One region of the Pseudoalteromonas sp. NC201 genome, then DNA from elsewhere that is predicted to be linked to it. Evidence: predicted binding sites of a transcription regulator. Region 1 holds the regulator's gene; each other region holds the start of a gene.

Region 1 (4,294 bases):
TCTTGGGTAGAGTAAAAACTCTATTTAGCAGATAAATATTGAACATTTACGAGCTTAAGTTGTGAAAATAATCAAAGCTCATATAGTAAATACTATCAGGTATGAGCACTTAATATAAACTAAAGTCAGTATATTGCGATTAAATGTCGGTATCTTGACGTTAAAGTTAGTTAAGTTGCTATTCTCTTATTGTTTTTATAGTTGGTGTACATTTGTGCTAATTTTATACATTCTGTGCTGGTTTTAGCGTCTTGTTTTTTAAGTTTTAGTCATTTTATTTGTGAAATATTTCTTAAAATTGAGCTTATCTTCTCGGAAAAGTATAGAAAATACCATGCTAGTGGATAGACCTGATTTTACTTGAATAATGAGCAAAACTCGGTATTGTGTGAATACGGTCGATTAACTATATGTCCTATTGACATACCGCGACAGCAAAGCACATACGCTTGTTGAGTGGTTGAATGTCGTCGCTCATATAGTTAATCGCACTGTGTGTTGCTGTAACCAGCTAGCTAGGTTGCCAACATTCAGAATGCGAACGTTTACCACACTCTCACATTAACTTCGTAGGAAAATATCGCGCCATGACAGACTTTCGTCAACAAGCTCTAGATTATCACGAGAAGCCCGTTCCAGGTAAAATCAGTGTTGAACTCACTAAACCTGCCGAGACCGTAAAAGACTTAGCACTTGCATACAGCCCAGGTGTTGCAGAGCCAGTACGTGAAATCGCGGCTGATCCGGCGAATGCATACCGTTACACGGGTAAAGGAAATATGGTTGCGGTGATCAGTAATGGTACGGCAATTCTTGGCTTGGGTAACTTAGGTCCTTTGGCGTCAAAGCCTGTTATGGAAGGTAAGGCACTATTATTTAAGCGTTTTGCGGGCCTTGATTCAATCGATATCGAAGTTAAGCACAACACCACTGAAGACTTCATCAATACTGTGGCAAATATCGCAGACACATTTGGTGGTATTAACCTTGAAGATATTAAAGCGCCAGAGTGTTTTGAAATTGAGCGCGCGCTAATTGAACGTTGTGACGTTCCTGTATTCCATGATGATCAGCACGGCACTGCAATTGTAACCGCTGCGGGTATGCTGAATGCGTTGGAAATCCAAGGTAAAGATATTCATGATGCGATTATTGTGTGTCTTGGCGCGGGTGCAGCCGCTATTGCTTGTATGGAATTACTGATCAAATGCGGTGCTCAACGTGAGCACATCTATATGCTGGACAGAAAAGGCGTGATCCATACTCGTCGTGATGACCTAAATGAATACAAAGAGCTGTTTGCAAACAACACGGATAAGCGTACGTTACAAGACGTGATTGCAGATGCGGACGTATTTGTTGGTGTTTCTGGCCCAGACTTACTTTCTGCTGAGGATCTAAAGCTAATGGCTGACAAGCCAGTGGTATTCGCTTGTTCTAACCCAGACCCTGAGATCTGCCCTGAAGTTGCACACGGTGCACGTAATGATTTGATCATGGCGACAGGCCGCTCGGATTATCCAAACCAAGTAAATAACGTACTGTGTTTCCCGTTTATCTTCCGTGGTGCGCTTGATGTACGTGCAACCGCTATCAATGACGAAATGAAGATTGCAGCGGTTGAAGCAATTAGAACGATTGCGAAAGAGCCTGTACCTGCTGAAGTGTTAAAAGCGGCTGACGTAGATAGTCTAGAGTTTGGTCCTGAGTATATTATTCCAAAACCAATGGATCCACGTTTGTTACCTCGTATCGCAAAAGCGGTAGCGATAGCTGCAATTGAATCAGGCGTGGCACAAATCGATATGCCAGCTGGATATATGGAATAATACCATTGGTATTATTCAAATGAAAAAGCCTCGATTGAGGCTTTTTTTGTGTCTGTATTTCCAGAGCGAAAGAGTAGTTATCACTCTTCGTTTATTTCTGGGATCTCCAAACCGCGCTCTTCCATTATTTGTCTTACCTCTAAAGGAATACGCTCTGGATTATCTTTTCTCAAGTCTTCATCGCTCGGCAGTGGCTGACCTGTGAAGGCATGTAGAAACGCCTCACATAAAAGCTCACTGTTCGTGGCATGACGTAAGTTATTCACTTGGCGACGTGTACGCTCATCAGTTAGCACTTTGAGTACATTCAGAGGTATGCTCACCGTGATCTTTTTTACTTGCTCTGCTTTCTTACCGTGTTCTGCATATGGGTGAATATACTCACCGTTCCATTTTGCCATAATTGTGTACTTGCCTCAGTTACATCAATGCCAATATGACTGGGTTCTGGTCTACATTATTCACCAACCGCATGAATATAGGGATAACCTTACGAATTAAAGATAAATCCCAAACTCAAATAGATGAATAAACTAATCCGCCATAGCGAGATAGAAGAATCTCTGCCATAGTTTTCAATAACTCAGTCGTATTAGCAACGCCTAGAGTGGCGAAATTTTATCGGTTTAAAAAAGATAGTCAAATACTAGTTATTTAGCCATTTAGCAGTATAAATGTTTTGACTTCTGGTTTCTGTTGCTCTAACCTTTTAGACGTCTAAACATCCAACTATCTAGGTGACCTTATGAGTCAAGTTAATAAATCGACGGTAGCAGTGCGTCACGGTATAGAAGCTGATAAAGCGCATGGGGCAGTAGTGCCACCGCTTTACCTTTCTACCACCTATTCTTTTGCCGATTTTGATACCAAACGCGACTACGATTATGGCCGCAGCGGTAACTTTAATCGTGATGTGCTTGCACAGGCACTTACCGAACTTGAAGGTGGTGCTCGTGGTATTATTACCGCCACTGGCATGGCTGCCGTTCACCTAGTAACTCAACTGCTTAACCATGACGATACGCTGGTTATTCCACATGACTGCTATGGTGGTAGCTATCGCTTGTTTACATCGCTTGCAAAGCGTGGATTACTCAAATTAACAGTCTTGGATCTCACGCAACCTGAAAGTCTTGCGCAGCTGCAGCAGATCAAACCTAAATTAGTTTGGATTGAAACACCAAGTAACCCAATTTTGCGGTTAACGGATATAGAAGCTGTCGTAAATGCAGCACACGCTGTGGGGGCTTTGGTCGCCGCTGACAACACCTTCTTGTCTCCTGCATTACAAAACCCCATTGCCTTTGGCGTGGATGTCGTCGTGCATTCAACCACTAAATATATCAATGGTCATTCTGATGTAGTGGGGGGCGCGGTGATCGCGCGTACACAGGAATTGGGTGATGAGTTAGCTTGGTGGGCGAATAATATCGGTATTACCGGTGCACCTTTTGATAGTTACCTTACCCTACGTGGACTGCGCACCTTAAATGTGCGTTTACGCCAACATCAAGAAAATGCTCAGCTTATTGCAGAATATTTAGAAAAGTCGCCGTATGTTAGCCAAGTTTATTACCCTGGCCTTGAGTCGCATCCTCAACACGAACTTGCGAAAAAACAACAGCTCGGCTTTGGTGGCATGGTGAGCTTTGATATCAAAGGCGATCTGCAAACATCTGCGAAGTTTTTAACGTCTCTAACGCACTTTTCATTGGCAGAATCTTTAGGTGGGGTTGAGAGTCTTATTTGTCATCCAGCGACGATGACACACGCGGGTATGGATCCGCAAGCACGTTTAGAAGCGGGAGTGGGCGACACGTTGATTCGTATTTCTGTAGGCATTGAAGATGCACAGGATCTCATTGCAGATCTGGAAGCGGGATTTGCATGTATTGATGAAAGTCAGGCGAGTGATGATGCTAAGTCATTCAAATTAACGCCTGCACATACAGTAGCGTTGTGGTGAGTAAATGGCAAAAGTAGTACATAAGTTTGGTGGTTCGAGTTTAAGCTCGCCAGAGCGTTATCAGGCGGTTGCCAAGATAGTGTTAGAGCAATGTCAACTAGGTGACAGTGTTGTGGTTTCTGCTGCAGGAAAAACAACGAATACCCTAGTGAAGTTATGGCAAAGCTTTGAGCAGCAAGATGTTCGCGCATTCAACGATGTTTTATTACAAGTTGAAAATCATCAACGTGAATTAATTGATGCCCTGTTTGTAGGTGAACAACACAGTGTGTTACTCAAACAGCTTGTCAATGAGCTGCAAGCAATCGCTTCAGGACGAGAAGAACAGCATCTTCACTACGCGAGTTTACTTGCACATGGAGAGCTATGGTCGGCTCGTATATTAGCAAACTACCTAAGTTCTCAAGGTATCGAAGCCAAAGCTATCGACGCTCGTACGTTATTTGTACAACAAGAGGGGGTGTTACTACACGCCCATAACAAAGAAGCGTGCTATCGC
Region 2 (4,294 bases), 1.7 Mb from region 1:
ACCGCGAAAATATTAGGGTCAAAAATAATGTCTTCAGGTGGAAACCCAAGCTCGTCAACCAAGATTTTGTAAGAGCGCTGACAGATCTCAAACTTTCGTTCTGCGGTTTCCGCTTGACCAACTTCATCAAATGCCATCACCACCACAGCAGCACCAAAGCGCTTGATGATTTTGGCTTGGTGGATAAATGGTGCCTCACCCTCTTTTAAGGAGATTGAGTTTACAATGGCTTTACCTTGAATACATTTCAGACCCGCTTCAATGACTTCCCATTTAGACGAGTCGACCATGATGGGGACTTTAGAAATATCCGGCTCTGACGCTATCAGATTAAGAAACTTCACCATCGCAGCTTTTGAGTCCAACATGGCTTCATCCATGTTGATATCGATCACTTGCGCGCCGCTTTCAACCTGCTCTCTGGCAACATCCAGCGCGGTTTCGTAATCTTCTTCTAAAATTAAGCGCTTAAATTTTGCCGATCCCGTTACATTGGTACGTTCACCGACATTGGTAAATACTGCTGTTTGTGTCATGGTGAATTCCTAATTTAAGTTACAGGCTTCAAGACCTGCCAAACGCATCCGCACTTCGATGTTAGGCAAGCTACGCGGCTGGGTTTGCTCAAGGCCTCTCGCGAAGGCGCGAATATGTTCGGGCGTGGTGCCACAGCAGCCGCCAACAATATTGATAAATCCTTCATTGCCCCAATCGATAATCTCTTTTGCCATGTCATCGGCTTCTAGGTCGTATTCACCAAACTCGTTAGGAAGCCCTGCGTTTGGATGTACAGAGGTAAAGGTCTCACAAACCCGTGACAGCTCTTCTACATACTGTCTTAATAAATCTGGGCCTAGCGCGCAGTTGAGGCCAATAGAGATTGGCTTAATATGACGAATGGAGTTATAAAACGCCTCGGTGGTTTGCCCTGAAAGCGTGCGACCGGAAGCGTCGGTAATTGTGCCCGAGATCATAACAGGCAGAGTGACGCCCGCTTGCTCGAACGCTTCTTCTACACCGTAAGACGCGGCTTTGGCGTTGAGCGTATCAAAAATCGTTTCAATCAAAATAAGGTGCGCACCGCCTTCAATAAGGGCAAGCGTTGATTCGACATAGGCTGCAACCAACTTGTCAAAAGTGATATTGCGAAAACCAGGGTCGTTTACATCTGGAGAAATCGAACAGGTTTTTGACGTTGGGCCAAGTACACCTGCCACATAGCGAGGCTTGCTGGGATCTTTGGCGGTAAATTCATCACATACCGCACGTGCAAGCTTCGCCGATTCAAGATTAATCTCGCGACTTAGGCTTGCCATGTCATAATCTTCCATCGAGATGGTGGTGGCGTTAAAAGTATTGGTTTCAATGATATCTGCGCCAGCAGCTAGATAATCACGATGGATCTGTTTGATTATCTCAGGCTGCGTCAAACTTAGCAGATCGTTGTTGCCTTTGATAAGGACATGCCAATCTTTAAAGCGCTCACCACCATAGTCTTGTTCTTCTAATTTGTGCTTTTGGATCATGGTTCCCATTGCACCATCTAAGATCAGAATACGTTGCTGCATTGCTTGCTTAAGCTGCTCTGCTATTTGCTCACCGTTTACGGCTACATTATTCGGCATAATTGTTAGTCCTTACATCTTGGCTAACTAAGTTAATATCATAAGGTGTGGTTTGGTAAACATAGTAGTTTAACCAATTTGAGAATAACAAGAATGCATGGCTTTGCCATGTCTTAGATGGACGTTTGCTGGTGTCATTCTCAGGAAAATAGTTCTCAGGCTGCGGTGCGTTGGCCATTTTTTCACAGTCACGATGGTATTCTTTTTGTAGCGTATCGGCGTCGTATTCAGGGTGACCGGTAATATAGACTTGGCTGCCTGAGTGATTTTTAATTAAGTAAGCGCCCACTTTTTCAGAGCCTGCTAATACCACTAGGTCTTTACACGCATTAATTTTATCGATGTCGATGTGGCCGTAGCGTGAGTGTGGCACCAAAAACTCATCATCAAAACCACGAGTGAGCGCCCCGTGGTCAAAGTAACAGTGGTGTTTGAATACGCCGCAAAGTTTGTCATTTTTGAGCGCTCGCTTTAACCCATAATGGTGATACAAGCCAGCATGTGCGGCCCAACAGGAAAACAGGGTTGAAGTAACATGGTGCTCAGCCCAATCAAAAAATGCTTGCAATTCCTGCCAATACACCACATCGTCATATTCAAGATGCGCCAGCGGCGCGCCAGTGACGATCAAAGCATCATAGTTTTGATCTTTCACATCCGAAAAATAGCGATAAAACATATCTAGATGTTGTTCTGAGTTTTCAGAGCTGCGGTGGGTGTCTAGTCGCAACAAATCAACATTCACCTGCAAAGGGGTATTTGCCAGTAATCGGATAAATTGCACCTCAGTCTCCACCTTATTCGGCATCAAGTTTAATATCGCGAGCCGCATTGGGCGGATCTCTTGAGTTGATGCACGACTTTGTGGCATCACGAACACATTTTCATGACGCAATTGGGCAATGGCTGGGAGTTCGTCGGTGACGGTGATTGGCATGCGCTGCTCCAGACTAATCGAATGGCATTATTATGGACAAAAACTAGAAAATTTCAACCTCTAGATGTATGGACGTCTAAACATTAGTGGTAATAATTTGATTCCTTACCTCTCACTGATTATTTCAATTTATGTATACTTGCCACCATATTAATAAACACAAGAAACTTGAGATTTATGATTGGTATTGGCGAAGCAGCAGCGATTGCAGCGGCTGGGGTATGGGCTGGCTCAACCATACTGTACAAACGATTTAGCCATCACCTTAGTCCATTTGAGTTGAACGTCAGCAAAGGCGTCATCGCTTCAGCTTTGATGATCTTGTGTTTGCTCATCGCAGGTGATGCAATGTACCCGACCTTACCCTCGAGCTGGGGCTGGCTGATAGCAAGTGGGGTACTGGGCATAGCGATTGGTGACAGTGCCTACTTTGCCGCACTTAGAAATATAGGTCCTGCTCGCACTTTGGTTATTGAAAGTCTTGCACCTGCCATCGCGGGGATCTTAAACATTGTGCTCCTTGGTGTTTATCTCAGCGCATCCGCTTGGCTCGGCATTGCAGTGACAACCGTTGGCGTGATGCTGGCGATTAAGCCAAGTAGAAGCCAGCCAGTATTAGACAAAAAACATTATCTCTTGGGAGTCTGCTTTGCACTCACGGCTGCCATTTGCCAAGCTGCGGGTATGGTGCTTTCCAAAGGTGCGCTAAATAACGAAAGTATTAGTAGTTTGTGGGCGGCACTTATCCGCTTGGGATCCGGCACCCTATTTGTGGCCTTTATTGTTGTTTATTTGAAATCACAAAGCCTGTTTAAAGCACTCACACTTAAACAAATCGACGGTAAAAACTGGTTATTCATTGCAGTGTTTTTTGGCACCTTTATTGGACTGTGGCTACAGTTGATTTCCGTTAATCATACCGATCCCGCTATCGCACAAACCATCTTTGCAACGGCACCGCTCATGGTGATGACGATTGGACTACTGCGCAGAGAAGCGATTACTAAATCTATGATGTTTGGAGGCCTAATTGCTTTGGCTGGGGTATTTTTATTGCTAAAAGGATAGCCAATATCACACTTAATATGTGTGCATATTGGCCTCTATCTAATGAGTTGTATGCAACCGCCTGACCGTATCAAGTGCAATCTGGTCATACTGATAAATTTAAACATTTGGTGCTAACCAGTTGTGAAATCTCAAAAAGTAGTCTACCTAAGATTTATTAAAGGCAGACACGACTTTTTGTTATCACTATATTAATATGTAAAAACAATGTATCTAGACTAATATTTATGCCTTTGCTTGCTTTGTTTTTCGCATTACTGCTCGTTGTGTTACCGGCGCATGGTTCAGAATGCCCAAGTGCTAATAATGCTAACCTCACAAGCCAAATTTTGTCTTGTAAGCAACATCTTGAAACGCTTGAACCCAACGGTGCTCAAGCTTTTGATGCACATCTTGAGCTTGTGAGCTTGTATCGTCGAGCGGGTGACATAAAGCTCAGCAATCAAATACTGGATGAGTTGATGGCATGGAAGTTAACCACACTTCAGCGCTTTCAGGTGTTAAGACAAAGTGGTATTAATCGTTACCGCCAGCGCAATTATATTCAAGCGCTGGAGAGCTTCCACGAAGCGCAAACGCTTGCGGCTAAGTTGCAACAAAACGAACTCCTGGGTAAATCGGCAAACGATTTAGCTAATGCTTATCAGGCACTCGGAGATCTAGA
Region 3 (4,294 bases), 390 kb from region 1:
GATATATGCATAATCACCATAGTTCATACCACGTACCTGACGGATACGCTGGTACAAGTGGCTGTTTGAACTGCGATGCTCACCAAAGTATGAACGCACTAACCAAAGCGCAGCCCAGTCTTTGCTGCTACGAACCGTGTCGATTGGGAAACCAAAAGAGACCGCTGTTGATTTTGCATTCTTTTCTACGATGGTTGCGTGATGACCAGATAGTTTAGGGGCATCTGGCACTTGTAAACGCGCTTCTTCGCCTTTAGGTAAAGCCGCAAGATCGTTAAACATCGCTTCTTTTAGCTGTTTATCGAGTGCACCTGTGATACCCACGTTAAGTTTAGCTTGAGTAAATTGCTGAGCGTAAAAAGCCTTAACGTCATCCAGTGTGATTGCTTCTAAGTCTGATAAATCACCAAAGTTATAGCTTTCGTATGGGTGGCCTTTGTACAGCTCGTGATAAAGCACTTCTTTACCTAGTTCTTCATCATTTGACGCTTTCAAACCAGCCTTAATGCCGTCGATTAGCTCTTTTTTCAGACGTTTAAAATCATCTTCTCTGAACCCTGGGCTCAAAAGCTGCTGACTCACAATGCCATACCATTGATCAGCGTTATCTTTATGAATACGACCACGTAAAGAAATCATTTCTTTATCGATTTGATAACCGAAGCTACCAGCAATAGGATACAGCGCCTTTTGAATTTCTTTGTATGATTGCGACTCACTTCCGCCATTGGCAATCATAGCCGCAGTAAGCGCAGCAAGACCTTTTTTACCTGCAGGATCTGCGGCAGCACCTGTGTAAAAAAGAAAGTTCACATCCACCAGCGGTGAATTATTGGTCTTGTCTAATACGTTGAAATGACGCGTTACTGGCTTGTCCATTTTTGCCACTAACTTGTCTAAGTTAACTTCCTTATCAAAACCAGGCACAGACTCAAGTGCAGACATAGTCACCGTTGTGCGGCTGCTGTCCACAAAGTATTTATTGGCAATATCACGAATGTCTTTCGCAGTGACTTTATCTGCACTTGCATAAAGCGCATTCACCACTTCAGGGTCACGCTCAAAATGCATGTAGCTTGCGAGTGTCGAAGCAATAGATTGTGATGAGTCAAGGCCGTTAATAAAGCTGTACTTTAGGTTTGATTTAAGTGCAGCAAGTTTATTTTCATCTACTAGCTCTGTGCGTGCTTTTGCGTATGTGTTATTGATTGCATCACGCACTGTCGCCAAATCTTTTTCATCTTCAACTTTAACGAAAACATGCAGAAGACCAGGGTCTTTGGTTTCAGGGTTGTAGGTAAACATTTGGCTTGCAAGCTGTTTGTCTACCACCAGCTCTTGGTATAACTCAGAGTTTTGAGAGAAGTATAACTGCGAGATCAAATCAAGCGCAGCTCGGTCTTTTTTCTTCGGCTCCCATGCAGTACCTTTATATGAAACAAGCAACCAGTGACCAGGTAAGCCATCATATTTTTCATGGACGTAACGTGCTTTCTCTTGTTTAGGCTCAACTGGAATATCAGCTTGATAATCACCCTTTTTCCAATTACCCCAGTGCTTTTTCACCATAGCCATGGTTTCTTTTGGATCTACGTCACCCACAATGACAAGCGATACGTATTCTGGCTTGTAAAAACGTTCAAAGAAGGTTTTACCATAGGCCATTTGATCTGGCATTGCTTCGATGTCTTCAAAAAAGCCCATCGTTGTGTGTTTATAGGTATGTTTATCAAATGCTTCTTTTCTTACCGCAGAAAGCAGTTTTCGAACTGGGCTGGCATTATTTTTAAGGTATTCACCTTTCACGGTTAGTGCTTCAGTACGAAACTGTTCTTCACTGTAAGTCAGGTTCTGAAAGATATCCGCTTCGATTTCTAATACTTTATCTAAATGCTGCTTCGAGAAATTTAGGTGATAGTTCGTGTAGTCATTGGTGGTGTAGGCGCGATTATCAACACCTGAATTTTTTAGAATGTCTGAATAAACGTCTTGTGGATACTTTTCTGAGCCTTTGAACATCATATGCTCAAAGAAGTGAGCGAAGCCGGTTTTACCCGCTTCGACTTCATTACGCGAACCAACAGAAACCGGGATCTGTAGCGATACCACATCAGGATAGTTAGTTTTAACTACCATGACGCGAAGGCCATTTTCTAGCTCTTCCAAAACATAATCTTGGGCGAATACTTTATTGGATTGGGCAGCTTGAGTACTTTCAGCTGACTGTTGGGCTTGGTTTGAATTCGTCGCTGCGCAGCCACTAAGCGCTAAGCTTACGGCAAAGCTGGTTGCTAGTAATTTGAATTTCATGAATTTGGTCCTAATCATATTTTTTATTCTAAGTAAGTCGTGTTCACTTACGTTAGTAAACCTCCTGATTATGCCCCAAAGCCATACTAATTCGCTAATTTCCAAGGTGATTTACCATCCTAATGTGTAAACAAATATGAAATTTTGGTTTGAGCACTTGAGATAAATTCATAATTATTGAAATTCTTTCATTAAAAAAAATCTATCTAGACGTCTAAATGGCTGCTATATTAGTAAAGAGATACAGAAATGCTTTTGTGGAATGAGGATTATGGCTTTAACGCTTCAAGAGAAAATCATTGACCCTAACCAAGGGGTATATTTAATTGGTACCACACCACCTAAGATTGGCACCGACCCAGAGCAGCTAAAATCAATTGCCGCTAAGCTTTTGGGCCGTTTACATGAGATTGAATACGACGGCGTGATCATCTATGACATTCAAGATGAAAGCAGCCGTACTCAAGTACCACGTCCATTTCCTTTTAAGCACACCGTTGATCCGTGTGAATATAGTCAGTTGATCCGCGAATTATCACACCTTGATGTAATTACGTATAAAAGTGTGGCACAGCGCGATAGTGAGGCTTTTGGCGATTGGTTAAGCAGCACAAAACAGCAATATGGGTTAAACAATCTAGTATTAGTGGGCAGTCCGTCTTCACAAGGCGATATTAAGTTGCCGCTTTCTGAAGCCTATAAGGTATTGAAGCATCATCAAGATGACTTTTTCTTAGGTGGTGTAACTATCGCAGAGCGCCACGCCAGTAAGCGTAATGAACACGAAAGGTTAATTGATAAAACAGAGCAAGGCTGCCAATTCTTTGTTTCCCAAGCAGTGTATGACGCTCAAGCAACCATAGATCTTATTACGAGCTATGCTCGCACCTGTAAACAGCAAGGGCAAACACCAAAACGCATTATTCTTACCTTTACTCCATGTGGTGGAGAAAAGACCTTGCAGTTTATGGAGTGGCTGGGGATCTCAGTACCAGAAGCAACCAAATGGCGCATGTTAGATTCAGAAAACACACTAAGTGAGTCAATTCGTATTTGTAGAGAGAATCTAGATCAAATCTTAAAAAGCTGCTCACACCTAGATATTTCTCTTGGCTTAAATATTGAGAGCTTAACAAACCGAAAAGAAGAAATTGACGCGTCGATAAACCTTTATCGACTGTTGAAGGCGACCATGGAACTATGCCTTGCGGAAAAGCAAATTGCTTAATGCAGTCTAGGGCCTGTTGCTCTTCCAAGTTTGTTTTTGCAGCAGTTTGATTGGTATTTATACAAGGCAGAGCCTGCGTAGCATAGTCATTCTATGTAAGTCTGGCGATAAAGACTTTGTGCTCCTGCAAAGTCACCTTACCCCACATCCTTGTGGGGCAACACAGAAGAAATGCCAATCAAGCGCTGCCCTTTGGGTTCACCTGAGTGCGCTTTGTTCATTGTTGCTCAACTTTTGCCTAGATTACTAGGCGGCAAGTCGAGCGTCGCGACCAAAACACACTCAGAAGAACAAAAATCAAACAGCGAAGGCCAACAGGCCCTAAAGCCAGCTTCATCAAGCTGGCTTTTCTGTTAACCTTGCTGAATTATCCAAAGCCCAGATTAACTTAGGCTCAAGAAAGCGATTAATCCCACCCCAAGTAGCAAGCGGTAAATGACAAATGGCATCATGCCCATGCGCTCTATGATTTTCAGGAAAAAGAAGATACAGGCATAAGCTGAGATAAACGACAGTGCTGCACCACTTAATAACGCATTCCAATCAACCACTTCATCGCCGGTAGCAAGCTCTAAACTGTAATACAATCCCATCATCGAAATGACTGGAATAGACATTAAAAACGAAAAGCGCGCCGCACTTTTCTTATCAAGCCCAAGTAATAAACCTGCGGTGATGGTAATACCTGAACGCGATGTGCCAGGAATAACAGCGGTAATTTGCGCAAGCCCCAGTATCAATGCGCTTTTCCAGTTT

The links. The regulator MetJ, encoded in region 1, represses methionine synthesis genes. The targets are predictions, from matches to a motif close to TAGACGTCTAGACGTCTA.
Region 2: a site for MetJ is predicted at 2,624-2,641, ahead of PNC201_RS05240 (homoserine O-succinyltransferase). Genes of this name have one in related genera too.
Region 3: a site for MetJ is predicted at 2,518-2,535, ahead of PNC201_RS14495 (methylenetetrahydrofolate reductase). Genes of this name have one in related genera too.

The regions. Positions count from the first base shown of each region.
Region 1 covers NZ_CP022522.1:3,721,919-3,726,212, reverse strand. The annotation lists gene PNC201_RS16310 (malic enzyme-like NAD(P)-binding protein) at 588-1,829, shown strand; gene metJ (met regulon transcriptional regulator MetJ) at 1,910-2,230, opposite strand; gene metB (cystathionine gamma-synthase) at 2,575-3,795, shown strand; gene metL (bifunctional aspartate kinase/homoserine dehydrogenase II) at 3,800-4,294, shown strand, end outside.
Region 2 covers NZ_CP022522.1:1,275,586-1,279,879, reverse strand. The annotation lists gene metH (methionine synthase) at 1-536, opposite strand, end outside; gene PNC201_RS05245 (homocysteine S-methyltransferase family protein) at 546-1,625, opposite strand; gene PNC201_RS05240 (homoserine O-succinyltransferase) at 1,615-2,562, opposite strand; gene PNC201_RS05235 (DMT family transporter) at 2,740-3,630, shown strand; gene PNC201_RS05230 (tetratricopeptide repeat protein) at 3,858-4,294, shown strand, end outside.
Region 3 covers NZ_CP022522.1:3,329,193-3,333,486, forward strand. The annotation lists gene PNC201_RS14490 (M16 family metallopeptidase) at 1-2,310, opposite strand, end outside; gene PNC201_RS14495 (methylenetetrahydrofolate reductase) at 2,582-3,538, shown strand; gene PNC201_RS14510 (undecaprenyl-diphosphate phosphatase) at 3,922-4,294, opposite strand, start outside.